One region of the Nonomuraea roseola genome, then DNA from elsewhere that is predicted to be linked to it. Evidence: predicted binding sites of a transcription regulator. Region 1 holds the regulator's gene; the other holds the start of a gene.

Region 1 (14,189 bases):
CTCGAAGCGCATGTTGACGAACTTGCTGACGTAGGTCTCCAGCGGCACGCCGTACTGCAGGCCTATGGACATCGCCACGGAGAAGGCGTCCATGACGCCCGCCAGCGTCGAACCCTGCTTGGACATCTTGAGGAAGACCTCGCCGAGCCCGTCGTCGGGGTAGGACGAAGCGGTCATGTAACCCTTGGCGCCGCCCACGGTGAAGCGGGTGGTGACGCTCGGCCTGGAGTTCGGCATCCTGCGCCGGGTCGGGCGGTTGACCTCGATGACCTTGACCTCGGGCTCGGCCGCGGCCTTGGTCTCGTCCTTCTTGGCGCCGTTGCCCGCCGACAGCGGCTGGCCGACCTTGCAGTTGTCGCGGTAGACGGCCAGGGCCTTGAGGCCGAGACGCCAGCCCTCCATGTAGACCTGCTCGATGTCCTCGATCGTCGCCGACTCGGGCAGGTTGACGGTCTTGGAGATCGCACCGGACAGGAACGGCTGCGCGGCGGCCATCATGCGCACGTGGCCCATGGGCGCGATCGCCCGCTCGCCCATCGCGCAGTCGAAGACCTCGTAGTGCTCACGCTTGAGGCCGGGGGGCGTCAACGACGTGGCCGTGCTCGCCGATGTACTCGACGATGGCCTCGATCGACTCCTGCTGGTAGCCCAGCTGCTTGAGCGCCCTCGGGATCGTCTGGTTGACGATCTGCATCGAGCCGCCGCCGACGAGCTTCTTGAACTTCACCAGCGCCAGGTCGGGCTCGATGCCCGTGGTGTCGCAGTCCATCATCAGGCCGATGGTGCCGGTCGGCGCGAGCAGCGACGCCTGGGCATTGCGGTAGCCGTTCTTCTCGCCCAGCTTGAGGCACTCCGACCACTGCTTGGACGCCTCGGCGTGGATCTTGCCGTCCATCGTGCCGAGGGTGCGCAGGCCGTCGTTGGCGCCCGCGTGCTTGCGCATGACGCGCTTGTGGGCGTCGGCGTTCCTGGCATAACCCTCGTACGGCCCGACGACCGCGGCCAGCTCGGCGCTGCGCCGGTAGGACACGCCCGTCATCAGCGAGGTGATCGCCCCCGCGACCGCGCGACCGCCGTCGGAGTCGTAGGCGTGGCCGGTAGCCATGAGCAGCGCGCCCAGGTTGGCGTAGCCGATGCCCAGCTGACGGTAGGCGCGGGTGGTCTCGCCGATCTTCTCGGTCGGGAAGTCGGCGAAGGTGATCGACACGTCCATCGCCGTGATGATCAGCTCGGTGAGCTTGACGAAGCTCGCCACGTCGAAGCTGTTGTCGTCCCTCAGGAACTTCAGCAGGTTGATGCTGGCCAGGTTGCACGAGGAGTTGTCCAGGTGCAGGTACTCCGAGCACGGGTTGGACGCGGTGATGCGGCCGGTCTCCGGGCTGGTGTGCCAGTCGTTGATCGTGTCGTCGTACTGCACGCCGGGGTCGGCGCACTCCCACGCGGCCTTGGCCATCTTGCGGAAGAGGTCCTTGGCGTCGACCTGCTCGATGACCTCACCAGTCAGGCGGGCGCGCAGGCCGAACTGCTCGCCCTTGTCCACCGCGCGCATGAACTCGTCGGAGACGCGCACCGAGTTGTTGGCGTTCTGGTACTGGACGCTGACGATGTCCTTGCCGCCGAGGTCCATGTCGAACCCGGCGTCGCGCAGCGCGCGGACCTTGTCCTCCTCGCGAGCCTTCGTCTCGATGAACTCCTCGATGTCGGGGTGGTCGACGTCGAGGACGACCATCTTGGCGGCCCTGCGGGTCGCGCCGCCCGACTTGATCGTGCCCGCGGAGGCGTCGGCGCCGCGCATGAAGCTGACAGGGCCGCTGGCCGTACCGCCGCTGGACAGGAGCTCCTTGGAGGAGCGGATGCGAGAGAGGTTCACCCCCGAGCCCGAACCACCCTTGAAGATCACGCCCTCTTCCTTGTACCAGTCGAGGATCGACTCCATGGTGTCGTCGACGGCCAAGATGAAACAGGCGCTGACCTGCTGCGGGCTCTGCGTGCCCACGTTGAACCACACCGGCGAGTTGAACGCGAAGATCTGGTGGACCAGCGCGTGCTTCAGCTCGTGGTCGAAGATCTCCACGTCCTCGTCGGAGGCGAAGTAGCCGTTCTCCACCGCGGTCCTGGTGTACATCCCGACCACGCGGTCGACCAGCTGCTTCAGGCTCCACTCGCGCTGCGGCGTGCCCACGGCGCCACGGAAGTACTTCGTCGTCACGATGTTGGCCGCGTTGACCGACCAGAACTCGGGGAACTCCACACCACGCTGCTCGAAGTTGATCGAGCCGTCCCGCCAGTTGGTCATGACGACGTCACGGCGCTCCCACGTGATCTCGTCATAGGGATGCACTCCGGGCTTGGTGAAGATCCGCTTCATCTTCAACCCCTTGCGCTTGCCCCCACGCGTCACTGAACCGCTGACCGTCTCCGTCATGACTCCCCCTTCTCGGCTTTCAGTTGCTTGATCTCGGCTTCGAAGTCCGCCAGGCTCTCGAAACCGCGATATACCGATGCGAACCGCAGGTACGCCACCTCGTCCAGGTCCCGCAGCGGCCCGAGGATCGCCAGACCGACCTCGTTGGAGGGGATCTCGGCCGCTCCTCTGGCCCTGATGGCCTCTTCCACGCGCTGCCCGAGTTGCGCGAGCGAGTCCTCGGTGACGGGCCTGCCCTGGCACGCCCTGCGGACGCCGGCGACCACCTTGTCCCTCGAGAACGGCTCGGTCACTCCGCTGCGCTTGCTCACCATCAGCAGGACCGTCTCCTGCGTGGTGAACCTGCGCCCGCATTCAGGGCAGGTACGGCGACGCCTGATGGCGCCTCCGTCGTCCGTGGAGCGGCTGTCGATGACCCTGGTGTCCGGGTGACGACAGAACGGACAGTGCACCCTTCGCCTCCTCGGCCGCGACATGGGCTCACCACTCGTAAAATGCTCGTCGGCAGACGCTCGCGCCCGCGCCACGGGGTGCCATGGAGCGGTCACGGAAACACAAGTTGTGGTGAACTACATCGGTGTAACTACTAGATGTTGTGGTCCAACCGTAGAAGCGCGCGACCATGAACGCAAGTTGGCCCGGCCCATCCAACCGAAGTCGCTGATCAGCCGCGCCGGAGCCCTGGAACGTCGGCGTGTCGCACTGTCGGGGCAGGGATGTACGCAGGTGACAGGTGCCGCCCATGACCGACATCACCCCTCGAGGATGGGTGACGTGAGACGGGGCATTGAACGCGAGAGTTCACCCTGATGCTGATTCCACTAGATCACCGGCATTCCGGCATAAATGTGGATTCGTGGACGCTCGCAACACTCTTCCCCTAGATTGTGCGTGATCTTTTCGACCGCACCGGCAGCAAGAAGCACCAGCCCCGCCACCTGGTGCGTTCCGGACGCCGCATCTGCCGAATCACTGGAAGGTGTACCGAGTGTCCGACCTCCCCTCAAGCCCGACACCTCCGGATCCGTCCGCGAACCCCTCCCCCAGTGGCTCCGGAACGCCCAGCCCTTCGCCGGCCGCCGCCACCTCGAGCGGACCCGCCGACGAGGCCCCGTGCCCGCACACCCCGCCCTGTGTGCCCGGCCTCTGCAGCTACCAGAGCCTTCGCCCCACCTCTGACCAACCCCGTCCGGATCCGCTCCGCCCCGAGCCCGTCCCACCCGGAGAGAGCGTCGTCACGTTCTCCACCGAACGGCTCATGAAGTTCGCCGACCTGATGTACAGCTGCGCCCAGAATGTCTCCGACATCAGGGCGATCACCCCCAGGTTCGAAGGCTGGAACCTCGTTCCGGGCGCCGGCCTGCCCCTGATCGGGCTCCTGTACTACAACCGGTTCAACTCCATCAGTGACACCTGGGCCGACTGCGCGAGGATCCTTCAGGCGGTGCTCGAAACCGACAGCAAGAAGGTCGCCGACGCGGCCGTCAACTATCGAAGCGCCGAGGCGTTGAGCAAGGCCGCCATCGACAAGATCAACCGCTGAGAGGTCGCACAATGTCCACCCCATCCGGCGACCCGCCCAAGAACGCGACCAGCGCCTTCCGCCCGGCGGGCACCGTGCCGGCGAATACTTTCAAGCCTACTGAAAACGTTTACAAGCCGGGTGGCGGCGCCGCCGCCCCTCGCCCGACCGCTCCGGTCCGGGTCGATCCCGGGTTCTTCCGAAGCGCGATCGCCCAGATCAAGGCCCACCATTCGCCGATCAGCACCGGGCTGCTCCTGAGCGGCTTCGGCCTGTTCGTGAAGGTGCTGATGGTGTTCGCCGTGCTCAACATGGGCAATCCTGCGATCTTCGTCTTCCGCCGCGACGACTGGAAGCAGATGCTGGGCTATCTCAAGGGCAGCGCCTGGGACGTGTGGCTCGGCTTCTTCAGCGACGTCTCGCCGTACTGGAACGGCTACGCCGTCGGGGCGTTGCAGCAGTATCTCCGGTTCAAGCTGATCGGCATGTTCGATCAGCTCGGCGCCATCGCCAAGGACGCGAGCGGCACCATGCACGGCCAGTACAAGGAGGTGCTGGAATACGACCTGTCGATGCTGGTTCTGTGGAAGACCTACGGGCCGGTCTTCAAGGCGGCCACACCATTGGCCGCCACTCCACTCGGCCGGGTCGCCATGGTGGCTCAGGCCGGCGTCTTCGTCACCGCCCTCGGCAACCAGGTCTCACAGTTCTCCGACGTGTTCAACAAGTACGAGGGCGACCTGAACGACCTGGAGCTCAAGCTCACCGACCTCGCGGGTGCGTTCTACAACGGAGGCAACCCGGAGCGCGGCGCGCGCGACCTGACGGTCACGCCCAGGGTGAGCAACCCCGACTTCTGGAAGCCCGTCACCCAGAACAACCAGAGCTCCGGAGGGAACTCATGACGTACGGCGACGCCATGGGCGCGGGCGGGGAGGGCGACGTTCGCGGACTGCTTCGCCAGGTCGAGGGGTGGGTCGACGCGGTCGCGGGAACGCTGCGTCAGCTGGACGAGCAGAAGGTGACGGGGACCGACTCCGCCGAACGGGTGGTCGCCACGGTCTCGGGCGCAGGACGCCTGCTCGAGGTGCGCATCGACGGGCGGTCCATGCGCGACCTCGACCATGTCGTGATCGCGCGGGCCGTACTGGAGGCGATCGGCGCGGCGCGGGAGATCATGGCCGACAACCTCGGCGTCGCGATGAGCGCCCTGAACGGCGGGCAGATCGATCCCGACCCGGGCCACGACCCCCTCGACCAGTACTTCGACGCCGTTCTGCGGGAGACAGACCATGGATGAGCTGGATGAACTGCGCAGGCTGACCGAACTCCTGTCGAAGGACTCCGGCGAGGCCGACGCCGCCGTGTCGGCCTGGAGTACGCAGCAGTACACGGGTACGGCTGATCACGACGGCGTCGTCGCCACCGTCGACGCCGTGGGCAACCTCGTCGCACTCGACATCAGCGTGGTGAGCAAGCGACGTCTCGATGGAGTGACACTCGGCGACGCGGTGGTCGCCGCGGTCCACGCGGCGGAGAAGGCGGCGGCGACGGCGAAGGCGACGATGCTGGAGAACCTGCGCGTAGGGGCGGGGCCGAGCTTCGCCGACCGGTTCGGCGAGGCTCAGCGCTCCTTCGAGTCGCGCAGCGGCATCAACCCCGACCCGCGCTAGGCGGCACCCGCACGCGCCCCTGCGGCCCCTCACCCCGTGGCGCTCCCCGCCTTACGACCCATCGATGACGGCGCCCGCCACGGCCTGGCGGAGGTGGTGGCCGACCGTGCTCAGCCAGAAGCGGGATCCAGCGGGTTCCGGGGCGCGTTTCCATGATCGACCACACCGGGCAGGTCCGCACGGGTGGGCACGGCGTCAGCAGCCCGGTCGAGGCTCCCTGCCCGGGTGCCGGCCCACATCCCGGCCAGCGCCAGCGCCGCCATCACGACCACGAGCGCCGCTCGCCCCCGCCGCGTCAACCGCACCGGCGCCCTCGGCCCATCGGCCCGCGGGCGCGGGTACCAGTGCGGTTGACGCGGCGGCCCTGACTCTGCCGCGCCTGCCCGCGTGTCCCGCTCCCTCCCGAACACCTCGGTACCGCGCCCCGCCACTCCTTGCTCGGGAGCGCCCGTGGCCCGAGCAACCTGGCCGCCCTTTCGCCGCGCGGTCCGGCGCCTCCTGGACGTCCCCGCCATCCCAGGACCGTCCGCACCGCCCCTCCAGGCGCCCGCGCCGTTCCGCGGCCGGCCCTCCCACCACCCCCGCCGGGCACCCTCACCCTTCTCCGCCCGATCCTGTGCCACCCCTCGCCGGGCACCCTCACCCTGCAACACCCGCTCCCGGGCCACTCCACGCCCGGCACCCTCGCCCTTCTCGGCCCGACCCTGTGCCACCCCTCGCCGGGCGCCCCCACCCTGCAACCTCCGATCCCGCGCCCCGCCACGCCCGGCACCCTCGCCCTTCTCGGCCCGATCCTGTGGCACCGTTCGCCGGGCATCCTCACCCTGCAACGCCCGCTCCCTGGCCACTCCTCGCCGGGTGCCCCCACCCTTCGACCTCCGATCCCGCGCCCCGCCGCGCCGGGCACCCTCACCCTCCTCCGCCCCGAACTGCCGGACTGCCTGGGCATCCTCAGAGCGAACCAGCCGCATCACCCCTCGGCCCCTCGACTCGGCCGCCCTCTTGCCGCCGCTCGCCCCCGCGTTCCTGACCCTCGCCGCCGCGCCGGAACGCCGGGCCGCCAGGTCGTCATCGGTCTCGGTCGGCCCTCGTCGCGCCGAGTCGCCGCCCTTCCCCCTTGCAGGGAGACGCGTCGCACCTTTCGAGAGTGCCTGCGTGACGCGTTCGGTTTCCGGGCGCGGCGACGGCACCAGCACGAGGGTGGGCCCGCCTGGACGGCGGCGTCGGCCGCGGACGGGGCGTGCGCCCGACGCGGCGCGCGTGCCATGAACACCGGCGTCGAGTCGCCGCGGACCGCTGTCGGTGCGTGTCGTGCCGGAGGCGCCCCCTGCTCCTCGGGCTTCTGCCAGGACGATGTCGGCGATGAGAGTGAGCCTCTCGACGTCGTCGGTGGTGGATTCCGTGGTTGTGGTCGCTCGCATAACTGACCTCCCGCACCGTTGTGGCCTCAGTAAAAGGCCCAATAAAGATCGGCGAATCGAACACGGTGTCGATCGAACTCCCGTACGATGTTGTACACCACGTCGCCGTCGATTTCGAGGAAGACTCGAACAAATGTTTGAAGTTGATCTCAATCGGCGGTACGGTCGCTGTGTGCGACATGAAGACCACGGACCGGAAGGCGCGCCGATGAGGTGGGCCGCCGGGCGAGGAGGAGAGCATGAGCGAGCGGAGTGACGACAACGGCGTCAGCGACCTTGCGGTCCGCCGTCGCGACTCCCTGGGCCTGACGCCCAGGCAACGCAAGATCCTTGAGGTGATCCGCGACTCGGTGCAGCAGCGGGGTTACCCGCCGTCCATGCGCGAGATCGGCGAGGCTGTGCAGCTGACGAGCACGTCCAGCGTCTCGCACCAGCTGACGGCGTTGCAGCGCAAGGGCTATCTGAGGCGTGATCCACACCGGCCCCGCGCTCTTGAGGTGAGGCTGCCCGGCGAGCCGGTGCTGTGGGTCGACCCCGACGGCAGCGAGGACGAAGCGCCGGTGAACAGGCCGACCGCGGCCTATGTTCCGCTGGTCGGGCGCATCGCGGCCGGTGGTCCGATCTTGGCTGAGGAGAGCGTCGAGGACGTCTTCGCGCTGCCCAAGCAGCTGGTCGGCGAGGGCACCCTCTTCCTTCTCCAGGTCACCGGCGACTCGATGATCGAGGCGGCCATCGCCGACGGTGACTGGGTGGTCGTACGGCAGCAGCCGGTTGCCGAGAGCGGCGACATCGTGGCGGCCATGATCGATGGCGAGGCGACGGTGAAGACGTTCAAGCGCAAGGACGGCCATGTCTGGCTGGTCCCGCACAACTCCAACTACGACCCGATCCCCGGCGACGAGGCCAGCGTCCTGGGCAAGGTCGTCGCGGTCCTCCGCCGCCTCTAGCCGCGGGGCTCTCCACCGCTCGATCGGCCTCTGCTGGGAGACGGCCGATCGAGCGGCCCGTGATGCATGCCGCAAGCTCTCCAAGCCCACGACTTTCAGCCGTTCGAGACGGCCGTGAGGCGTGGGTGTCGCACGGCTCCTCGATCGCGAGGTCGTGAACTATCGGCCATTCGATCGCCGGGCCAGGTTGCCTGGCTGTCCGGGCTCGGGCGCTTTTCTATTGTCCGAATATCGCGCGAACCTCGTGCTCGAGTAGCGCGATGCTCGAGTATCGCGCGAGGTCGGGTTGCTAGATCGCCATGCCGGACCGACGGCCGATCGCACGGCTTGGGGTTCATGTCGCGCGCCTCTGACGCGCCTGAGCGTCGTGCGAACGCGGTCTGATCGAACGACGCATGAGGCAGCGAGCGCAATCTGTTCGAACGATGCCTGAGCGCCCGACAGGCTCGCACTGATCGAACTGTGCCTGCGGTGTCGCGCGAACGCGGTCTGATCCAACGGCGCATGAGGCAGCGAACGTGGCCTGCTCGAAGGTGCCTGTGTGTTCTGCGATCTTGGGCTGTTCGAACGGCGTCGGGCGCATGCCTGGCGCACTCGGAGCATCGCGGACGCGGATCGCTGGACGATGCCGAGCGCTGGGCGATGCCGCCCCTCGAGACGGCGGTTTGGGCAACGGTGAGGTTGATGCTCACGCAGGATCTTGCGGGCTGACATGCGTGTCCACCTCACGGTCGGTCAATACCTGGCGTGGGAGTCCGTCTCACGGCCGGTCAACGGCTGGCGTGGGAGTCCGTCTCACGGTCGTCATCGGGTGCGGCACGAGCCGAGAGGACACCGAAGATCTCGCCCTCGTCGACGGCGAGCGAGACATCGTCCACCGCCCTGGTCGCGAGGCCGTGGAGCGTGTCGCACCTCGCGGCCTGACGGGGCGAGCGCATGGCACCACCCCTCATCGCTCGCGGCATCGGAGCGCGCAGTCTTGGGTCGCTCGATCGGTCCTCCGGCGGGGGCTGCCGATCGAGCGGCCCTCTCACTCGACTCTCGAGGCGGCAGCGACCCCTACGATTCCTCCCGGCTCGTCGGAAGGGCACGCTCTCTAGCGAGAGGAACTGGGGAAGGGTCGTGGAGACGACCTGGCCGTACTGACACCAGAAGTGAGCTGGCCACCCCAAGCCAATTGAATGGCACGCCCCCTGAAGCCGAGCCCAGGAGCGCCTCCGAACTCGGCTGGTGCGTTGGCATCCTGCGAAGGCCGCCGGGGCCTGCACTCCTCCGGTCGAGCAGCCTGGCGGTGCTCCCGTACGGCGCGGCGCATGGCGGAGACGCGCCCACTCCTCTAGCGAGCCCAGCGGTTCCTGCGCGAGCCCCTCGGCGGACATCGGCATTCCACAAAAGGTCACGAAAGCGGTTAAATCCTGTGATATTTGATCACCGACATGATGTTGGAATCCAGAAGGGACGCATTTCGTGCGATTGTTAGCCCGCCTGATGGCGGTCACCGCCTCGACGGTGACCGTGCTGTCGGTGACAGCCGCCGTCTCCGCCGCCGCGGCTCCCGAACTCGTGGTCAACGGCACCTTCGGCAGCGGCACCGCTCCCTGGTGGAAGTCCGCCAACACCACGATGGCCCTGGACGCGGAGCGTCTGCGCGTCAACGTTCCGGGCGGCACCGCCAACCCGTGGGACGCCATGATCGGCCATAACGACATCAAGCTGACCAGCGGCAAGGCCTACAAGCTGTCGTTCGACGCCTCGGCCTCCGCTCCGGTCACCGCGGTCACCACAGTCCAGCTCGCGAACTCCCCGTACACCAACACCCTGACCAAGACGATCTCGCTCACCACGACGAGCAAGCGTTTCAGCTTCCCGTTCACCTCAAGCCTGAGCACGTCGGGCGGCCAGGTGTCGTTCCAGCTGGGCAAGAACGCGGGCTTCAGCTTCTACCTGGACAACGTCTCGCTGACCGAGACGTCATCGACATCACCGTCGCCTTCTCCCTCCCCCACGACGTCGCCCACAACGTCGCCTACGACGACGCCGAAGCCGGAGGAGCCGGGCTCAGGGCCGGTCGCCATGACCGACGGCTTCTATGTGGATCCCCAGTCCAATCCGGCGATCTGGGTGCGCGCCAACGCGGGCGACTCCAGGGCGGCGCGCATCAAGTCGTCGATCTCGGACAAGCCGATGGCACGCTGGTTCGGCAACTGGAGCGGCGACGTCGGCGCGGCGGTCTCCCGTCACGTGGCCGCCGCGGACGCCGCGAACAAGCTCCCGGTCCTGGTGGCCTACAACATCCCCGGTCGCGACGCCTGTGGCGGCCACTCGGGCGGCGGCGCGGGCAGTGAGTCGGCGTACAAGACGTGGATCTCCGCGTTCGCTTCCGGGATCGGCAACCGCCCCGCGATCGTCGTCATCGAGCCCGACTCTCTCGGCGACTTCGGCTGCATGACCGATACCGCCATCCAGGCCCGTAACCGCATGCTGGTGTACGCCACCCAGCAGTTCCGCGACAAGGCCACCAACGCGTGGGCCTACCTCGACGGCGGCAACGCCGGCTGGGTCGCGGCGGGGACGATGGCGACCCGCCTGAAGAACGCGGGCGTCGGCAACATCCGCGGCTTCTCGATGAACGTCTCCAACTACTACACGACCGCCCAGTCGGCCACCTACGCGAGCTCGGTCAACGCGTCGCTCGGCGGCGGCGCCAGGTTCGTGATCGACACCAGCCGCAACGGCAACGGCTCCAACGGCGAGTGGTGCAACCCCGCGGGCCGCAAGCTCGGGACTCCCACCCAGCTCGGCGGTGGCGGCGGAGCCGAGATGCTGCTGTGGGTGAAGATTCCCGGCGACTCCGACGGCAACTGCGGCATCGCGCCGAACGTCCCCGCCGGCCAGTTCAGCCCGGCCATCGCCGTCCGCCTGATCGACGGCACCTGACCAACTCGTGAGCGCCCGGCCCGCGCCAGAGCGGGCCGGGCCATCCTCGTCCATCCGGTCATCGGGAACCGTCAGACCGCTCTGTGGCGCGCGACTCTTCCTCCTCCCGAAGACCTTTCCCCAAGCTGAACGCCGCTTCGGCGAGAACCCCGGCGAGGCGGGTCCGCAGCCAGGCGAACGTCTCTTCCACCGGACGACGCTGGCCGGCAGGGCCCGGCTGGCGGGCCTGGACCTGTCCTGATCTCGCTCAGACCGCGGAACCGCTGAGCCCGTCGTCGCGACCTCGAGCAGCCCGCTGCTCTGCTTCTCGCTCGTGCCGCGCCCGTTCGGCCGCGACCCGCTCCCTGAGTTTGCGGTCCTCGACCTCGCGAGGCGAGGGGATCCGGCTCCGCCTGTCGTGCTTGAGCGCCAGCCGTATCGCCCCGTAGATGACCAGGAAGAGCACCACCATCGAGAACAGCCAGCCGATCACGCCACCCGGATCGATGCGCATATCCGTGCCTCCGTCGCAGCTGCTCCACCCTCACGGATGACCGAGTAAGACCTGATCGTCTCCTCGGACCGTGACATGGGGCAAGCCGGAAAGCGGTTCGACGGGTCGTAACGGACAATTCGTGCGTCGTGGGTGACACTGATCAGGTGGACGAAACCATCCGTAGGCCCCCCCAAGGACGGTCTCAAGTGGGCCGGCGCCGGACCGGACGTCATCGCCTGCTGGATCGCCGACATGGACTTCCCCACCGCTCCCGAGATCGTCGAAGCCCTTCAGCGGCGCGCCCGCGGCGATCTCGGCTACCCCGCATGGGCCGCTGAGCCCCACGCCGGCCCCCTGGCCGAGGCGTTCGCCGAGCGGATGCTGGCCACGTACGGCTGGGACGCGGAGCCGTCATGGGTGCGCTCGTTCTCCGACCTCAACCAGGCGCTCCAGGTGATGCTCCACCTCATCACCGGACCCGGCGACACCGTCGCCATGCACGCCCCCGCCTACCCGCCGTTCCTCGGCACGATCGCGGAGATGGGCCGCCGCCTGCGCACCGAGGTGTCCGATCTGAGCGGATGCCGCGCGCTCGTCCTGGTCAACCCGCACAACCCCACGGGCAAGGTCTTCAGCAGGCCGGAGCTCGTCGCGCTCGCCGAGCAGGCCGAGCGGCACGACCTGGTCGTCATCGCGGACGAGGTGCACGCCGACCTCGTCTACGCGCCGGGTCGACACATCCCTTTCGCCTCGGTCCTCCCCGAGCGCACCATCACGCTGACCTCGGCCACCAAGGCCTTCAACCTGGGCGGCGTCCGCTGCGCACTGGCCCACATGGGCCCTCCGCAGGTGCGCGAGGCGCTCAGGGCGCAACCCTCCTTCCTGTACGGCGGAGCCAACGTCTTCGGCGTCGAGGCCACGGTCGCCGCCTGGCGGCACGCCGACGGATGGCTGCGCGACACCATGACCGTCCTCGACCGCAACCGGCGCCTGATCGCCGAGCGCCTGCCTGGATACGTGCCGCCCGAAGCCACCTACCTGGCGTGGCTGGACTTGGGGCGTCCGGGCATGGCGGAGGTGCTGGAGCGCGAGGCGAAGATCCTGGTGAGCGACGGCGCCGCCTTCGGGCCCGGAGGCGGGAGCTTCGTCCGGCTCAACTTCGCCACCTCGGAGACCATCCTCACCGAGGTGCTGGACCGCCTGGACCGAGCCCGCTCCGCCGGCCTCCTGCTATGACCGCGCCATGGAGGCGGGTCGCCCGTCACCGGTGACGGTCACGGGCGACCGGGTCGTCACGGCACAGGGGGAAGGGCCGGTGGGGTGACCGCCGGGTGTTCGTTCAGGGCGGCCATCGCCAGTTCCACCGCCTTCTCCAGCTGCGGGTCGCGTCCCGCCACCCTGTCCTGCGGCGTGATGACCACCTCGATGTCAGGGTCGACGCCGTAGTTCTCGACGCCCCACCCCTGTCCCTCCAGCCAGAAGGAGTAGCGGGGCTGCGTGACGATGGTGCCGTCGACCAGCTGGTAGCGCCCGTCGATGCCGATCACGCCACCCCACGTGCGGGTCCCGACGAGCGGACCGATGCGGCGGTTCTTGATCCCCGCGCTGACGATGTCGCCGTCGGAGCCGGCGAACTCGTCGGTGAGCGCGACGATCGGCCCGCGCGGCGAGTCCTCCGGGTAGCGCATGGGCTCGTACCCTCGCGAGATCGCCCACCCCGTCACCTTGCGCGACAGCTTCTCCAGCACCAGCTCGGACAGGTGGCCGCCGCCGTTGCCCCTGACGTCCACGATCAGCCCCTCCTGCGGCATCTCGGTGCGCAGGTCGCGGTGGAACTGCGCCCAGCCGTTGGCGACCATGTCGGGCACGTGCAGGTAGCCGAGCCTGCCGCCCGACGCCTGCCTGACGTAGGCGCGACGGTCCTCCACCCAGTCGTGGTAGCGCAGCGCGGTGTCGTCGGCCAGCGGCGTCACGACCACGCGGCGGGTGTCGCCGCCGGCGGCCGGCCTGATCGTCAGCTCGACGGGGTGATCGGCCGTGCCCGCGAGCAGGGGGTGCGGGCCGCGCACCGGGTCCACGGGACGGCCGCCGACGGCGACGATGGCGTCGCCCTGGCGGACGGCCACGCCCGGCGCGAGCAGCGGCGAGCGGGCGGCGTGGTCGGAGGACTCGCCAGGCAGGATGCGGGTGACCACCCACGAGCCTTCCTGGAGCGCCAGGTCGGCGCCGAGCAGGCCCTGGCGGCGTCTGGGGTCGACCGGCTGGCCGTTGGGTCTGGCGTAGGCGTGCGAGGTGGCCAGCTCGCCCTGGACCTCCCACAGCAGGTCGATCAGCTCGGAGTAGCTGCCGATCCGTTCGACCAGCGGCGCGTAGCGCTCGAGCGTGCCCGCCCAGTCGACGCCGTTCATGTCCTCGCGCCAGAAGTGGTCGCGCATGAGCCGGCCCGCCTCGTGGTAGGCCTGCCGCCACTCGGCGACGGGGTCGATGGTGACAGGGACCCTGCCGAGGTCGATGGTGATGACCTCTTCGCTCTCGCCCGCCGCGCGGGTCTGCAGGCCGTCCTTGCCCGTGACGACCAGGCGGGTGCCGTCACCGCTGACCTCGAACGCGCGCACCTCCCTGGCCAGCTCGCACTTGCTGCGCTTCTTGAGGTCGTAGCGCTCCAGCGCGACCTCCTCGCGCTCGTTGCCGTCGCCGAGCTCGCCCGCAAGGGGGTGACGCAGCCACAGCAGCGCGTCCTTGCCGGTGCGCAGGTTGCTGTAACGACCAGCGGGGACGGGGACGGCGAC
Region 2 (14,189 bases), on a different contig from region 1:
GCTGCGCGTGGAGCACTGGGACACCGCGCTCAACGCCCCCGAGGTCGCCGTGGCCAGCCTGCTGGGCGACGAGTCCGTGTACGATCCCGTTCCGTACTTCTGGTCGGAGCAGTTCGGCCACATGGTGCAGTACGCGGGTCACCACCCCGGGGCCCGCCTGGTGCGCCGTGGCGACCCGTCGGCCGCGGCTCCCGTGAGCAGGTGGTCGGTCTGCTGGCTGCACGACGACGACAGGCTGGCCGCCGTGCTGACCGTCAACAGGCCTCGAGACCTCGTCCAGGGCCGTAGGCTCATCGAGGCCGGCCAGCGGCTGGACCCAGGGCGCCTGGCCGATCCCGAGGTGGCTCTCCGTGATTGTGTTGTTTGAGCAAGGACGCGATGTGGTAGTGGTGGATTCGTGACGCTTTCTGTTGCACAGATAGATCGGGAGACCGACCAGCTCGTCGGCGAGTGGCTCACTCTCCCCCAGGTGGCCGAGCGCCTCGACCTGACGATCGGCAGGGCCAAGCAGCTCCTCAAGGACCGCAAGCTCGTCGGCGTACGGCGAGGCGGCGGGGGCCCGCAGGTGCCCGCGGCCTTCCTCGAGGGCAAGGACGTCGTGAAGGGCCTGCCGGGCACGCTCACGCTCCTGCTCGACGCCGGCTACGACGACGTCGAGTCGTTGCGCTGGCTGTTCACTCCTGACGAGTCCCTGCCGGGCTCGCCCATCGACGCGATCAAGGCAGGTCGCCACACCGAGGTCAAGCGGCGTGCCCAAGCGCTCGGTTTCTGAGGCCCGCCTCTACCTCTGCACCGACGGCCGTCGTGCCAGGGGTGACCTGGCCGACTTCCTCGACGCGGTGCTCAGCAACGGCGTCGACATCGTCCAGCTGAGGGAGAAGGGCCTGGAGGCGCGCGAGGAGCTCGCGCTGCTCGAGGTCTTCCGCGACGCCTGCGACCGCCACGGCGCGCTGCTGGCGGTCAACGACAGGGCGGACCTCGCCTTCGCGGCCCGTCCCGACGTGCTCCACCTCGGCCAGGACGACCTGCCTGTGCGCGTCGCGCGAGAGATACTCGGCGACGACATCCTCATCGGCAGGTCCACCCACTCGGCGGCGGAGGCCTCGGCGGCCGCCGTGGAGGAGGGCGTCGACTACTTCTGCTGCGGCCCGATCTGGCCGACCCCGACCAAGCCGGGACGGCACGCGCCGGGCCCCGACCTGCTCAGGCACGCGGCGGGGCTCGGAGAGGCCAGGCCGTGGTTCGGCATCGGCGGCATCGACCTCGACAACCTCGACGAGGTCAGGTCGTACGGCGTGAGCCGCGTCGTGGTCGTCAGGGCGATCACCGAGGCGGAGGATCCAGGCGCGGCGGCGGCGGAGTTCGCCAAGCGCCTGGCCGGCTGACGCCCGTCACGGGCGTGCGGGCCGCGCCGGCGATCACGCGTGGGCGGCCGGAGGACTCACGGCCGGGGCATGCGCCGCCGACCCGCGTGCGAGCCGCGTCCGGGGGAGGGGCCCGGGCGGGCGGTCGTGTCCAGGGGAGGGGCCGAGGACTCAGCCGCGGGTCAGGTCTTGCGGGAGGTGGCGGCCACCGCGAGGTCGGCCAGCGCGGAGCGCGCCTCGGTGGTGATCGGCGCGTCGTCCAGCGAGGCGAGCGACTCCTCCAGATACCTGGCGATCATCTCCTCGCACTCGTCCAGCGCGCCGCTCGCCTCGATGACGCCGCGCAGCTTGTCCACCCCCTCCGCGTCGAGGTCGGGGTCGCCGAGCAGCCGCCGCACGGTCGCCGCGTCCTCGGGGGTGGCCGCGGCCAGGGTGCGGGCGATGAGCATCGTGCGCTTGCCCTCGCGCAGGTCGTCGCCCGCGGGCTTGCCGGTCTCCACCGGGTCGCCGAACACCCCGAGGATGTCGTCGCGCAGCTGGAAGGCGATGCCGACGCGGTTGCCGTACTCGACGCACAACTCCTCGATCCACGGCGCGCCGCCGCCGGCGGCCAGCGTGAGGCCGAGCCTGAGGGGCTGCTCCACGGAGTACTTGCCGCTCTTGTAGAGCGCCACCCGCAGCGCGGACTCGAAGGTGTTCTCGCCGTGCGCCTGCTCCAGCAGGTCGAGGTACTGCCCGCACATCAGCTCGGTGCGCATGTGGTCGTGGAAGGGCTGGGTGGCCTCCAGGTTCGGCAGGCCGCTCGAGCGCCACATCTCACCGGACCAGATCAGCAGCAGGTTGCCCAGCAGGACCGCGGCGCCCTCGCCGAACTGCTCGGCCGAGCCGTACCAGTCGCTCTTCTCGTGCAGGCGCTGGAAGCGGCGGTGCGCGGAGGGCATGCCCCTGCGCAGGTCGCTCTTGTCCATCACGTCGTCGTGCACCAGCGCGCTGGCCTGCAGCAGCTCGAGCGAGGCCGCGGCCACGAAGATGCCGGGCTCGTCGCCGCCTCCCGCCGCTCGCCAGCCCCAGTAGCAGAAGGCGGGACGCAGTCGCTTGCCACCCGAGAGCAGTTCTCCGGCCGCGTTGAGCAACGGTGCGAGATCCGGGCCGTTGACGATGGGGCGTTGCCGGTCGAGGAACTCCCCGAGGGACCGATCCACCTCGGTGCGGAGGGTGTCCATGCTCATGTCAATGAGAGTAACGGGCTGTAGCTGGGGTTTCGATCTCCCGGCTCCGTCATATGGACGTGGCCGCACCGCCCGCCTTCGTACCGGTAGCCTTGGATTATGGCTCTGGGTCGACCCTCCGTCCTTCCCGATCGCGTCCCCACCGTCCGCGATCTGCTCGCCTCCGGCGGCCGCTCCTTCTCCTTCGAGTTCTTCCCTCCGAAGAACGAGGAGGGTGAGCGCCAGCTCTGGCGATCCATCAGGGAGCTCGAGGCGCTGCGCCCGACCTTCGTCTCCGTCACCTACGGTGCGGGCGGATCCACCCGTGACCGCACCGTCGACATCGTCGAGCGGATCGCGCACGAGACCACGCTCACGCCCGTGGCCCACTTCACCGCGGTCAACCACTCCATCCGCGAGCTGCGCCACCTGGTCGGCCGCTTCGCCGACGCGGGCGTGCGCAACATCCTGGCCGTGCGCGGCGACCCGCCCGGCGACCCCAACGGCGAGTGGGTCAAGCACCCCGAGGGCGTCCTCTACGCCGAGGACCTGGTCAAGCTGATCAGGCAGGCGGGCGACTTCTGCGTCGGCGTCGCCGCCTTCCCCTACAAGCACCCGCGCTCGCCCTCCATCGAGGCCGACACCGACTACTTCGTCAGGAAGTGCAGGGCGGGCGCCGACTACGCGATCACCCAGATGTTCTTCCAGGCCGACGACTACCTCCGCCTGCGCGACAGGGTGGCGGCCCAGGGCTGCGAGACGCCGATCATCCCGTGCATCATGCCGGTCACCAGGATGAGCACGATCGCCAGGTCGGAGCAGCTGTCGGGGGCGCCGTTCCCTCCCGACGTCGCCGCCCGCTTCGAGGCCGTCGCCGACGACCCCGCCGCGGTGCGCCGCCTGGGCATCGACCACGGCGCCGAGCTGTGCCAGCGGCTGCTCGACGAAGGCGCGCCCGGCATCCACTTCATCACCTTCAACCGCTCCAGCGCGACGCGCGAGGTCTTCCAGCTCCTGCACCCCGCCGCGCTGACCGCCTGACCCGCGAGAGCGTCCCGTACGGCACGTCCGCCCGCCGGCAGACCCCGGCGTGCGTCCCGTACGGGACGCACGCCCCCCGGCAGGCCCTGGCAGGCGTGCCGTACGGCGCTCAGCGGAGCGGCAGGACCGCGCCCGCGATGGCGTAGTGCTCGTAGCCGCCGGGGAAGACGAACTGCGTGAGCAGGTCGGTGAAGCCGAGGCTGCGGTAGAGGTGGCGGGCCGCGGTCGGGTGGTCGTGGGTCGACAGCACCGCCGAGCGCTCGGGACGTCCCTCGCACAGTGCGTGGACCAGCGCCCTGCCGATGCCCTTGCCCTGGTAGTCGGGGTGCACGTGGACCTCGGCCAGCTCCAGTGAGTCGCCCAGCCACGCCTCGGCCACCTCCGTGCCCGACCTCTCCTGGAGCGCCTGGTAGACCACGTCGTGCCACCACTGTCCCGGCAGGCCGTGGAAGCCGTAGGCGAAGCCCGCCGTCCTGCCGTCGGGCAGCTCGGCGAACAGGCAGCGGAAGTCAGGGTGGGCGCCGTGCCCACGCATGATCGCCTGCCGCCCGGTGATCTGCTCCGCAGGAGGGTGCATGGCGGCGGTGTAGATGCTCATCACCGTCTCGAGACGGTCGGTGAACTCCGCAGGTCCCGTGCCGCGGATCTCGATCACTCGACCTCGACCACCGTGCCGCCGGTGATGCGCAGCAGTTCGTCGAAGGTGGTCGGGAAGACCGCGTGCGGGTGGCCGCCCGCGGCCCAGATCGCCTCGTGCTTGCCCAGCCAGCTGTCGACCAGCGTGCGGATGGGCGCGGGGTGGCCGACGGGGCCGACGCCGCCGATGGGCTGCCCCGTGGCCGCGCGGACGAACTCGGGCGCGGCCCTGCGCACCTTCTCGGCGCCGACCGTGCGGGCGATCAGGTTCACGTCCACGTTGTGCGCGCCGCTGGTCAGCACCAGCAGGGGAGCGCCGTCGGCGTCGAAGAGCATGCTCTTGACGATGGCGCCGACGTCCACGCCCACCGCGGCGGCCGCCTCGGCGGCGGTGCGCGCCGAGTCGGGCAGGACCACGATCTCACCTGTGGCACCCAGCTCACGCAGGGCCGATGCCACGCGGACGGCGTTGGGGTGCAACTTTTCGGGCATGCGCCCACTCTAAACAGATTGACCAACGGATTGCCGACGCATGGTGGTGCGCTAGGGTCCGTTGATTCAATTGTTAATGATATGAGGGGATGGTTGGCATGTGGGCACGACGTCAGCTCGGTCTGGCCGCGCTCATGACGGCTGGGACCGTCATTCTCTCAGCGGGCGCCTCGGCGGCCGCCGCCGTGGAAGTGCGACCCGTGGCGGGGGCCACGCAGGTCGCGCCCGTGCAGGCCGGCCCGGCGGTGAAGGCGGGCGCGGCGGTGAAGGCGGGCGCGGTCACCGCGCCTGACAAGCCGCTCAAGCTCGGCTCCAAGGGCTCGGCGGTCAAGTGGCTCCAGCAGCGCCTCAAGGACCTGCGTTACCTGCCAGGCAGGGTCGACGGCAGGTACGGCGGCAGCACGCTCGCCGCGGTGTGGGCCTTCCAGAAGGTCAACGGCATCAGGCCGAGCAGCACCGTCGGCAAGCGGACGTGGGCGGCGCTGGAGAGCCCGAAGAGCCCGAAGATCCTGGTTCCCGGCGGAAAGCCCACCAGGGCGGAGGTCAACCTGGCCAAGCAGGTCATGGTCCTCTACGTCGACGGCCAGGTGAAGCTCATCACCCACATCTCCTCGGGCAGCGGCGTGCCGTACTGCGAGACGGCCGTGTGGCAGGGCAAGTCGCAGCGCTTCTGCGGCTCGGCGACCACGCCGACGGGCAACTTCAAGACGACCTGGCGCGCCTCCGGCTGGCACAGGTCCTACCTGGGCCAGCTCTACAACCCGATCTTCTTCAACGGCGGCATCGCCTTCCACGGCGCGCTGTCGGTGCCGCTGTACCCCGCCTCGCACGGGTGCGTGCGGCTGCCGATGAACGTGGCGGGGGTGCTCCCCGGGCTCCTCGGCAAGGGGGTTCCCGTGCACGTCCGCGGCCGCTTCCAGCGATGAGGCCGGCACTCCAGGCCACGCCATCACGCCTCGGGCGCCCCGCCGCCATGTGAGGGTGGAAGCCGGCGGGGCCGGACGTGACCTGGCAGGGCGTGCGGGCGCCGGCCACGATCGAGCGCACCGGCGGGCGCCCGAAGGGCAAGGCCCTGCGAGCGCCCGTCTGGGTGGAGCAGGCCGGTGCTCCTACGCGAGGACGTTCGCCTCCTTCGCGGCCCGGTCGAGCGCGGCCAGCTCGTCCTCGGTGAAGTCGAGCCTGTCGACGGCCGCGACGTTCGACTCCAGCTGGGCGGCGCTGGAGGCGCCCACCAGCACCGAGGTCACGCGCGGATCGCGCAGCGCCCATGCCAGCGACATCTGCGCCACCGTCTGCCCCCGCTCGGCGGCGATGGAGCCGATCGCGCGGACGAAGCCGACCACCTCGGGCGTGACGTCGCTCCTGCCGAGGAAGCGGCCCTCGGCGGCGCGCGAGTCGTCGGGGATGCCGTCGAGGTAGCGGTCGGTCAGCAGGCCCTGCGCCAGCGGCGAGTAGACGACGCAGCCGACCCCTTCGCGCTCCAGCACGGGCAGCAGCTCCGCCTCGATGCCGCGCCTGATCATCGAGTAGCGGGGCTGGTGGACCAGGAGCGGCGTGCCCATCCCGCGCAGCAGGGCGGCGATCTCGGTCGTGGCCTCGGGGCTGAAGTTGGAGACGCCGACGTAGAGCGTCCTGCCGGTGCGGACCATGTGGTCGAGCGTGGCCGCCTGCTCCTCCAGCGGTGTCTCGGGGTCCTGCCTGTGCAGGTAGAAGATGTCGACGAAGTCGAGGCCGAGCCTGTCGAGGGAGCGGTCGAGCGTGGCCAGCAGGTGCTTGCGGGAGTTGCCCTTGCCGTACGGGCCGTCCCACATGGGGTTGCTGCCCTTGGTCGTGACCACGATGTGGTCGCGCAGCGGGCGCAGGTCGCGCCGGTAGACCGCGCCGAAGGTGTGCTCGGCCGCGCCGAACGGCGGGCCGTAGCGGTCGGCCAGGTCGAAGTGGGTGATGCCGAGGTCGAGCGCCTTGTGCAGGATCTCCCGCTGGCTCTCCAGAGTTCTGCCGTCGCCGAAGTTGTGCCACAGCCCGAGGGAGATCGCGGGCAGCAGCAGCCCGCTGCGGCCACATCTGCGGTACGGCTGGCGATCGTGGTTCACATCGTTCCTATCCGGGTCGGTTGCCTTCCGCGATGCGGGTCAGGGGTGACATCGCGGACAAAGGTGTCTTACACCACGAGGTAGAGGATCACGATCGGCGGCATGGGGGCCTGTGCCCCTGTCGAGATCTGGGGGCTCGGCGGGCGTCTGGACCGGCCTGACCACCTCGCGTCGTCGCGCACCGTGACTTCTTCGGCTTTCACGAGGCCGCCCTTCTCCCGAGGGAGGCCGTGGGCGGTCGCGCCGGCCGCTGTCGTGGGTCCAGTGGGCCTTCACGTCCACGCAGGGCACTCACCGGGCGGCCCGGTCATTCCAAGTGGCCGGGGGCCGTATCAGGAGCTCCAGGAAGCCCTGGGGGCTTCTGGCCGGTCTGTCAGGGCGTGCGGCCGAGCGACTGGAGACCTCCCGCGGCGATCTCCGCCGCCCTGCGCGCCGCCGTCCACGCCTGCTCGTGAGTCTCGCCCCTCGTCAGGCTCATGACGGCCGCCAGCTTCGCCGCTCCCACCAAGGAGCCGACGGCGGCCGCGGCCGTCACGGGATCCACCTCGTCGGGGTAGGCCGAGCACAGCGCCTCGGCAAGCCGCCGCTGGCTGTCGAACAGCAGGTGGAGCGCTCTCGCCTGGAGCACGGGCACGGCCATCATCAGGTGGAAGCGCTCGGTGGCGAGCCTGCCCGTGAGGTCGTCCTCCCACCGTGCGCCCGCCTCCACCACCCGGGCCAGCAGGGCGGCGACCGACTCGCCCGGCAGTCGTCCGCCGATCATGGCCAGGGCCTCGCGCAGGCGGTCCTCGGCGTCGAAGAAGACCACGTCCTCCTTGCCCGCGAAGTAGCTGAAGAACGTGCGCGTCGAGACGTCCGCCGAGGCGGCGATCTCGGCCAGCGTGGTCTGCTCGTAGCCCTTCTGCGTGAACAGCCGCATCGCGCCCTCCACCAGCGCGCGTCTGGTGCGGGCCTTCTTACGCGCTCGAAGTCCCGTTTCGACCTTCATGCAACCAAGATACTGCACTGATTGAAACTTTGCATCCGATGATGTTTTCTGGGAGGGAGTCGATCTCACGAAGGAGTGCGGTATGACCTACCCGATGAGCCGGCAGCGCAGGCTCGATCCGCCGGACGAGTTGTTCGGCGATCCGGCGCCCGTGCGGCCGCTGACGTTCGCCGACGGGCACGTCGGCTGGCTGGTGCGCGGGCACGCGGCCGGCCGTGCCGTGCTGGCCGATCCGAGGTTCAGCGCCGAGCCGGATCGCCAGCATCCGCTCGTCGCCTCCAGGCACCTGCCGAAGGGGCGCGTGCCGCCGGGGTTCTTCCTCCGCATGGACGCGCCCGATCACACGCGCTACCGGCGGCTGCTCACCGGGCACTTCACCGTGCGCAGGATGAACCAGCTCCAGCCGCGCATCGAGGAGATCGCCGCGAGCTGCCTCGACGACATGGAGCGCGCGGGGCCGCCCGCCGACCTGGTACGCGACTTCGCGCTGCCGATCCCTTCGCTGGTCATCTGCGAGCTGCTCGGCGTGCCGTACGAGGACAGGGAGAACTTCCAGAACGAGTCGGCCAGGCTGCTGCGCCTGGACAGCTCTCCTGGAGAGATGGAGTCGGCGATCAACGATTTGATCAAGTACTTCTACACGCTCATCGCCCGCAAGCGCGTCGAGCCCGGCAACGACCTGCTCACCGCGCTGATCGGAGGCGGAGAGCTGGAGGACGACGAGATCGCGGGCATGGGCTTCCTGCTGCTGGTGGCAGGGCACGAGACGACCGCCAACATGCTCGCGCTCGGCACGTTCGCGCTGCTGGAGCACCCCGAGCAGCTCGCGCTCGTCCGCGACGACCCCACCGTGATCGACAACGCGGTGGAGGAGCTGCTCCGTTACCTGTCGATCATCCATGTCGGCCCCACGAGGACCGCCGTCGAGGACGTCGTCATCGAGGGCACGACCATCAGGGCAGGGGAGTGCGTCGCGCTGTCCATCCCGGCCGCCAACCGCGACCCCTCCCGCTTCGCCGACCCCTCCGCGCTGGACGTACGGCAGCCCGCGGGCAGCCACCTGTCCTTCGGCCACGGGATCCATCAGTGCCTCGGCCAGCAGCTGGCCAGGATCGAGATGCGGGTCGCCTACCCCGCGCTGCTGCGACGCTTCCCCTCGCTGCGGCTGGCGGTCCCCGCCGAGGAGGTGCCGATGCGGGCGGACATGAGCATCTACGGCGTGCACAGCCTGCGGGTGACCTGGTGAGGGTCACGGCCGACACGGGGGTGTGCGTCGGGGCCGGCATGTGCGCGCTGACCGTGCCGGCCGTGTTCGACCAGAGCGAGGAGGAGGGCGTGGTCGTGGTGCTCAGGAGCGAGGTGCCCGCGGGTCTGGAGCAGTCGGTCAGGCGGGCGCTCACCCTCTGTCCCTCGGGCGCGCTGGCGGCTCTTTGATCGAACCTGTGTTCGCGGAATCGGTTGACATCCTCCGTCATCGAAATTATGTTCGATGACGACGTGAGGCTCGCGGCTCACGTCGAAGGACCTGGTCGCGGGCGTCGCCACCCCCAGGCGGAGCCCGCGGTCGGGTCCCCGGGCGAAGGGCTCGTCCTCGTCGTCGGCGGAGACGAGTGGGCGTGCCCTGGCCGGACGGGGAGAGGGGAAGCTCCTCGTCCGGCCGCCCGGCGGAAATGTCGGTGGGGTCTGCAACTGTTGACTTCATCGGCGCGAACGCCGGGAGCCGCCAAGACCCCTCAAAGGAGGCTGGCATGACGACACGGCTCAGTGACACGCACGGGCCCAGGCTGTCGCCTGCGGTCAGGGCACATCTCACCGATTCACGCGGCTGCCTGGCCGAGGCCGCGACGGCCCGCACCCCCGCGTCCCGATATGTGGCCGCCCACCTGGCGGCACTGCGTGCGGCGGCGGCGATCCTCGCCGCCCGTCCCCGTCCGATGGAGGGCCGCAGGCGCCGCCTGCGCAGCGCGTGGGAGCTGCTGCCCGAGGCCGAGCCCGAGCTCGCCGAGTGGGCAGGCTACTTCTCGATCAGCGCCGCCAAGCGTGCCGCGGCCGAGGCCGGCATGGTGCGCGGCGTGACCCTCGCCGACGCCGACGAGCTGCTGGCCGAGGCCGAGACATTCGTCTCCACGGTCGAGCAGATCCTCGGCGTCCCCGGCCAGCCCGTGCTGCCGGTCACCATCCCCCTCGCCGGCTGACCCCGCACCCGCCGGACCCACCGAGGAGGCCGGCGTTCAGAGCTCCGCCCGCACCGGGGCGATGATCTCGTCGGTGAGCCGGCGGGCCACGCCCTCCGGGTACGGCGTGGGCAGGCTCAGCACGATGTGCGTCATCCCCGCCTCCACCAACTGCCACACCGTCTCCCGGCACCGCGCGGCGTCGTCGTACGACACGATCGTCTGGACCGACCTGACGATCTCGCGCGGATCGCGTCCGATCGCCGCGCAGTGATCGTCCAGCACCTTGCCTCGCTCGGCGATCCACTCGACCGAGTTGTGCGGCGGCCCTGGGACGTTCCAGATGTCGGCCTGCTCGGCCACCAGCCTGAGCATCCTGTCGCCCCATCCGCCGATCAGGATCGGCGGACCGGGCCGCTGCGCGGGTTTGGGGGAGTTCACGGTCCCGCGCAGAGCCGCCCCTCCGCGATCACGTCCACGGTGGTGGCGATCTTCCCGAGGACGGCGGCTCGCGGATCCTGTTGCCGGTCACGAGCAGCCCGAGGCGCAGCCGCCGGGTCTGGGCGGCCAGAGCGCTCAGCAGTGTCCAGCCCTCGTGGACGGGCCCGTTCCTGGGCCCCGCCAGTGGCAGGAGGTGGTCCCAGAGCCAGGCGTCCTCGATCTCCTCGATCGCGTCGGCCTCCTTCCAGACGCGGAGGATGTCTGCGTAGTCGACGTGCATCGGAGTGGTCTTGATGCCGAAACGCACCCGCATGGCTGATCTCCTCTTTCGCCTTCGGGCACATATAATCAGCGCGACTGATGATTTAGCAAGCTGACGATCAGTCTACGATACGGTAACGGTATGGAGCAGTCTTCGGAGCCACTGGGCGAGCGTCTGGGCTACCTGCTCAAGCACGCCTACCTGCGTTTCGCCGAGGAGTCGGCGGCGGCGCTCGAGCCGTACGGCATCGACGGCAGGGAGCTGGCCGTGCTGGCCGTCCTGTCGGCCGCGTACCCGCTCTCGCAACTGGAGGCGGCCGGACGGCTCGGCGTCGACCGCACCTCGATGGTGGCGATCCTCGACACGCTGGAGGCCAAGGGGCTCGTCGCGCGCCGCCGCAGCTCCGAGGACCGCCGCAAGAACATCGTGGAGCTCACCGACGAGGGGCGCGACCGGCTGGAGAAGGCTGAGAGGGCGCGCGACGAGCTGGAGCGGCGCTTCCTGGCCCCACTGGGGGAGGAGGGCGCGCGGAGTCTGACCCGCGCCCTGCGGGCCCTCGCGACGGCCCCTGAGGACGCTGCCCCGGAAGCCTGACGCCGGAGGGCGATCAGGCAGGAGGGGCGCAGGGGGCTCGAACGGAAAGGCTTCCGAAGAGGTCAGGTCGCGGGGTCGGGTGTCTCGCCGCGCACGACCTGTTTGAACTCGGGGCAGGACACGAGCGGGTCATGGGTGCAGGAGGCCGCGTGGCGCAGGCTGTCGCGCATGCGGGTCAGCTGGGCGATGCGCCCGTCGAGCTCGTCGGCCTTCTGCGCCACGCGCTCGCGCAGCGCCTCGTCGGACGGCCTGGCGTGCAGCAGGGTGGCGATCTCGGTCAGGGTGAACCCCGCGCTCCTGGCGCAGGCGATCAGCGCCAGGCGGCTGAGCGTCTCAGGCTCGTAGGCCCTTCTGATCCCGTTGCGGCCGACGGCGCTGATCAACCCCTTGCGCTCGTAGAACCGCAGCGCGGAGGCGGCCAGCCCGGACCGCTGCGCCACCTCGCCGATGTCGAGCAGCATCTGGGAGCCTCCTTGACTTGAACCGCGCTTCAAGTAGCAGTGTAGGGCGCATGACAAGAGTTCACCATTTGAACCTGGGGTCCATGCGCGTCCTCGACCCCACCTACGAAGGCCTCGAGTCCGCGGCCGCTGTGTGCCACGCGCTGCTGGTCGAGACCGACGCGCACGGGCTGGTGCTGGTCGAGAGCGGTCTGGGCCTCGACTCCGTGGACAGGCCAGGAGAGGTCCTCGACCCCGAGTGGGTGGAGCTGGTCTCGCCGCGGCTCGACAGGGGCGAGACCGCGCTGAGCCGGGTGGCCGAGCTGGGCTACGACCCCGCCGACGTCCGGCACATCGTGCTGACCCATCTCGACGTCGATCACGCGGGCGGGCTTCCCGACTTCCCCGAGGCGCGGGTGCACGTCATGGCGGCGGAGTACGAGGCGGCGATGGCCGAGGGGCCGAGCCGCCGCTACCGTCCCGCGCACTGGGCGCACGGGCCGCGCTGGGAGACGTACGGCACGGGCCATGGCCAGGAGTGGTACGGCTTCGCGGGCGTCCAGGCGCTGCGCGGGCTACCTGAGGAGTTCCTGCTGGTGCCGCTGGGCGGGCACACGGTCGGCCACGCGGCGGTCGCCGTACGGGCGGGGAAGGAGTGGCTCGTGCACGCGGGCGACGCCTACTTCTACCACCGGGAACTGGACGCGGGCGGCCCCGAGTCGCACCCGCTGCTGGACATCGTGCAGCTCGACTCGCAGGTGGACGCCGAGCTGCGCATCGCCAACCAGGGCAGGCTGCGGGAGCTGGCGAGCGAGCACGCGGACGAGGTGAGCGTCTTCTCCGCGCACGACCCGTGGGAGTTCGCCCGATTCACTCAGCGGGCCTGAGCCCCGGGGCAGGACTGAACCAGGCACGGGCCTGAACTCTGGGGCAGGCCCTCGACAGGGGCCCCTGCGACGCGGGGTGGACGGTGAAGGGCGGGGGACGGCGAAGGGGCGCCCCGGAGGTTCCGGAGGCGCCCCTTCGTCCGGGCGTGAGGGGTCAGAAGGACTCGACGGCGCGGCGGGCCTCCGCGTCGAGCACGCCCCAGCTGATCAGCTCCTCGGTCAGCTCACTGGGCGACTTGTCGTAGATGACGGCAAGCGAGCGCAGGTCCTCCTGGCGGATGGACAGCACCTTGCCGTTGTAGTCGCCACGCTGGCTCTGGATGGTGGCCGCGTAGCGCGCCAGCGCCCCGGCCTTCTCCTTGGGCAGCGTCGCCAGGCGCTCAAGGTCGATCACAAGCTTCGGCGTCGGCCCGAGCGGGCTGGGCGCCGCGCCGCCGGGCAGCAGTTCGGAGACCGGCACGCCGTAGAAGTCGGCAAGCTCGGCAAGCTTCTGCACCGTGACCGCTCTGTCGCCGCGTTCGTAGGAACCCACGACGACCGCCTTCCAGCGTCCGCGCGACTTCTCTTCGACTCCGTGCAGGGACAGCCCCTGCTGGGTGCGGATGGCGCGGAGTCGTGCACCCAGCGACTTGGCGTACTCAGACGGCATCGTGTGGCCCCCCGGCTCGTTATGTACAGCTCTCAGTAGATTGTGCTCCCTTGCGGCTTGTGCCTGGACCACCGGGGGGTTGACGCCCGAACGGGCACCTTCGGTAGCCGTGGCTTTGGGGTTTTACCCCAGAACGCCGCGAGGTGTGGTTACGGACAGTGACGGTAAAGCTGTGGGAGCCGAAGGTCAAGCTGATTGGAAAAAAGATGCCGAATCCGGTCCGGGGGGGTCCGCCTCAAACGTCACTGTTGTCCCGTGAGTAACACTACTTCGTCAGTGTTTGCCGAGAGCCGAACGGCTCTCGGGTGAGGACGAACACCGGACGCGGCGCCGCCCGTATGATCTTGACCGATGTGTCGCCGAGGAAGACCCGCCGCAGCGGCCCCGACTCGCTGGAGGCGAGGATGATCAGTTCGCCCTGCCGCCATTCGGTCTCCGCCAACGCGGCCGTGACGTTCCTGCCCTCGAGCGTCTCCACCTCGACCTCGCGGCGGCGGCCCTCGACGGCCCGTTCGAGGTCGGCCGTGGCCTGCTCGCGCAGGTTCCCGAGCATCTGCTGCTCGATCCTGGCCCTGTTCGCGCCCACCACCAGCGTGACCAGGCGCAGCGGCACGTCCAGCACGGAGGCCACGCCGGCAGCGACGCTGACCGCGGAGTCGCAGCCGGGCCCTCGCCGGTAGGCGACGGTCAGCCTGTCGACGCGCGAGGGCAGGTCCTCGGCGTAGCCCTTGGGCGTCAGCAGCACCGGCACGGGTGAGGCGTGCAGCAACTGGTCGGCCGTGCTGCCCAGCGAGATGCGCCCCTTCGACCCGCGCGGGCCCGAGCCGATCACCACGGCGTCGACGTCGGAGGTGCGGGCCAGCTCCACGAGACCGCGTCCGCTGCCCCTGTTGAAGCGGGTGATGTAGTCCGCCTGCTCG

Evidence for each region. The regulator LexA, encoded in region 1, represses DNA repair genes until DNA is damaged. The targets are predictions, from matches to a motif close to TCGAACANNTGTTCGA.
Region 2: a site for LexA is predicted at 9,297-9,312, ahead of ABFX55_RS12715 (SAV_6107 family HEPN domain-containing protein). Genes of this name have one in related genera too.

Annotation. Positions count from the first base shown of each region.
Region 1 is NZ_BAAAXC010000015.1:796-14,984, forward strand. It holds partial or broken gene ABFX55_RS22960 (vitamin B12-dependent ribonucleotide reductase) at 1-2,425, opposite strand, end outside; gene nrdR (transcriptional regulator NrdR) at 2,422-2,877, opposite strand; gene ABFX55_RS22970 (hypothetical protein) at 3,684-3,968, shown strand; gene ABFX55_RS22975 (hypothetical protein) at 3,980-4,852, shown strand; gene ABFX55_RS22980 (YbaB/EbfC family nucleoid-associated protein) at 4,849-5,247, shown strand; gene ABFX55_RS22985 (YbaB/EbfC family nucleoid-associated protein) at 5,240-5,620, shown strand; gene lexA (transcriptional repressor LexA) at 7,281-7,988, shown strand; gene ABFX55_RS22995 (hypothetical protein) at 8,759-8,926, opposite strand; gene ABFX55_RS23000 (glycoside hydrolase family 6 protein) at 9,456-10,925, shown strand; gene ABFX55_RS23005 (hypothetical protein) at 11,173-11,418, opposite strand; gene ABFX55_RS23010 (MalY/PatB family protein) at 11,653-12,636, shown strand; gene ABFX55_RS23015 (S41 family peptidase) at 12,693-14,189, opposite strand, start outside.
Region 2 is NZ_BAAAXC010000012.1:121,971-136,159, forward strand. It holds gene ABFX55_RS12655 (NAD(P)/FAD-dependent oxidoreductase) at 1-367, shown strand, start outside; gene ABFX55_RS12660 (Rv2175c family DNA-binding protein) at 398-772, shown strand; gene thiE (thiamine phosphate synthase) at 750-1,385, shown strand; gene ABFX55_RS12670 (polyprenyl synthetase family protein) at 1,547-2,593, opposite strand; gene metF (methylenetetrahydrofolate reductase [NAD(P)H]) at 2,693-3,613, shown strand; gene ABFX55_RS12680 (GNAT family N-acetyltransferase) at 3,723-4,268, opposite strand; gene ABFX55_RS12685 (YbaK/EbsC family protein) at 4,265-4,741, opposite strand; gene ABFX55_RS12690 (L,D-transpeptidase family protein) at 4,840-5,667, shown strand; gene ABFX55_RS12695 (aldo/keto reductase) at 5,851-6,834, opposite strand; gene ABFX55_RS12700 (TetR/AcrR family transcriptional regulator) at 7,208-7,822, opposite strand; gene ABFX55_RS12705 (cytochrome P450) at 7,905-9,068, shown strand; gene ABFX55_RS12710 (ferredoxin) at 9,065-9,256, shown strand; gene ABFX55_RS12715 (SAV_6107 family HEPN domain-containing protein) at 9,571-10,017, shown strand; gene ABFX55_RS12720 (LLM class flavin-dependent oxidoreductase) at 10,054-10,437, opposite strand; gene ABFX55_RS12725 (LLM class oxidoreductase) at 10,466-10,750, opposite strand; gene ABFX55_RS12730 (MarR family winged helix-turn-helix transcriptional regulator) at 10,841-11,293, shown strand; gene ABFX55_RS12735 (MerR family DNA-binding protein) at 11,356-11,754, opposite strand; gene ABFX55_RS12740 (MBL fold metallo-hydrolase) at 11,838-12,620, shown strand; gene bldD (transcriptional regulator BldD) at 12,775-13,269, opposite strand; gene ABFX55_RS12750 (universal stress protein) at 13,535-14,189, opposite strand, start outside.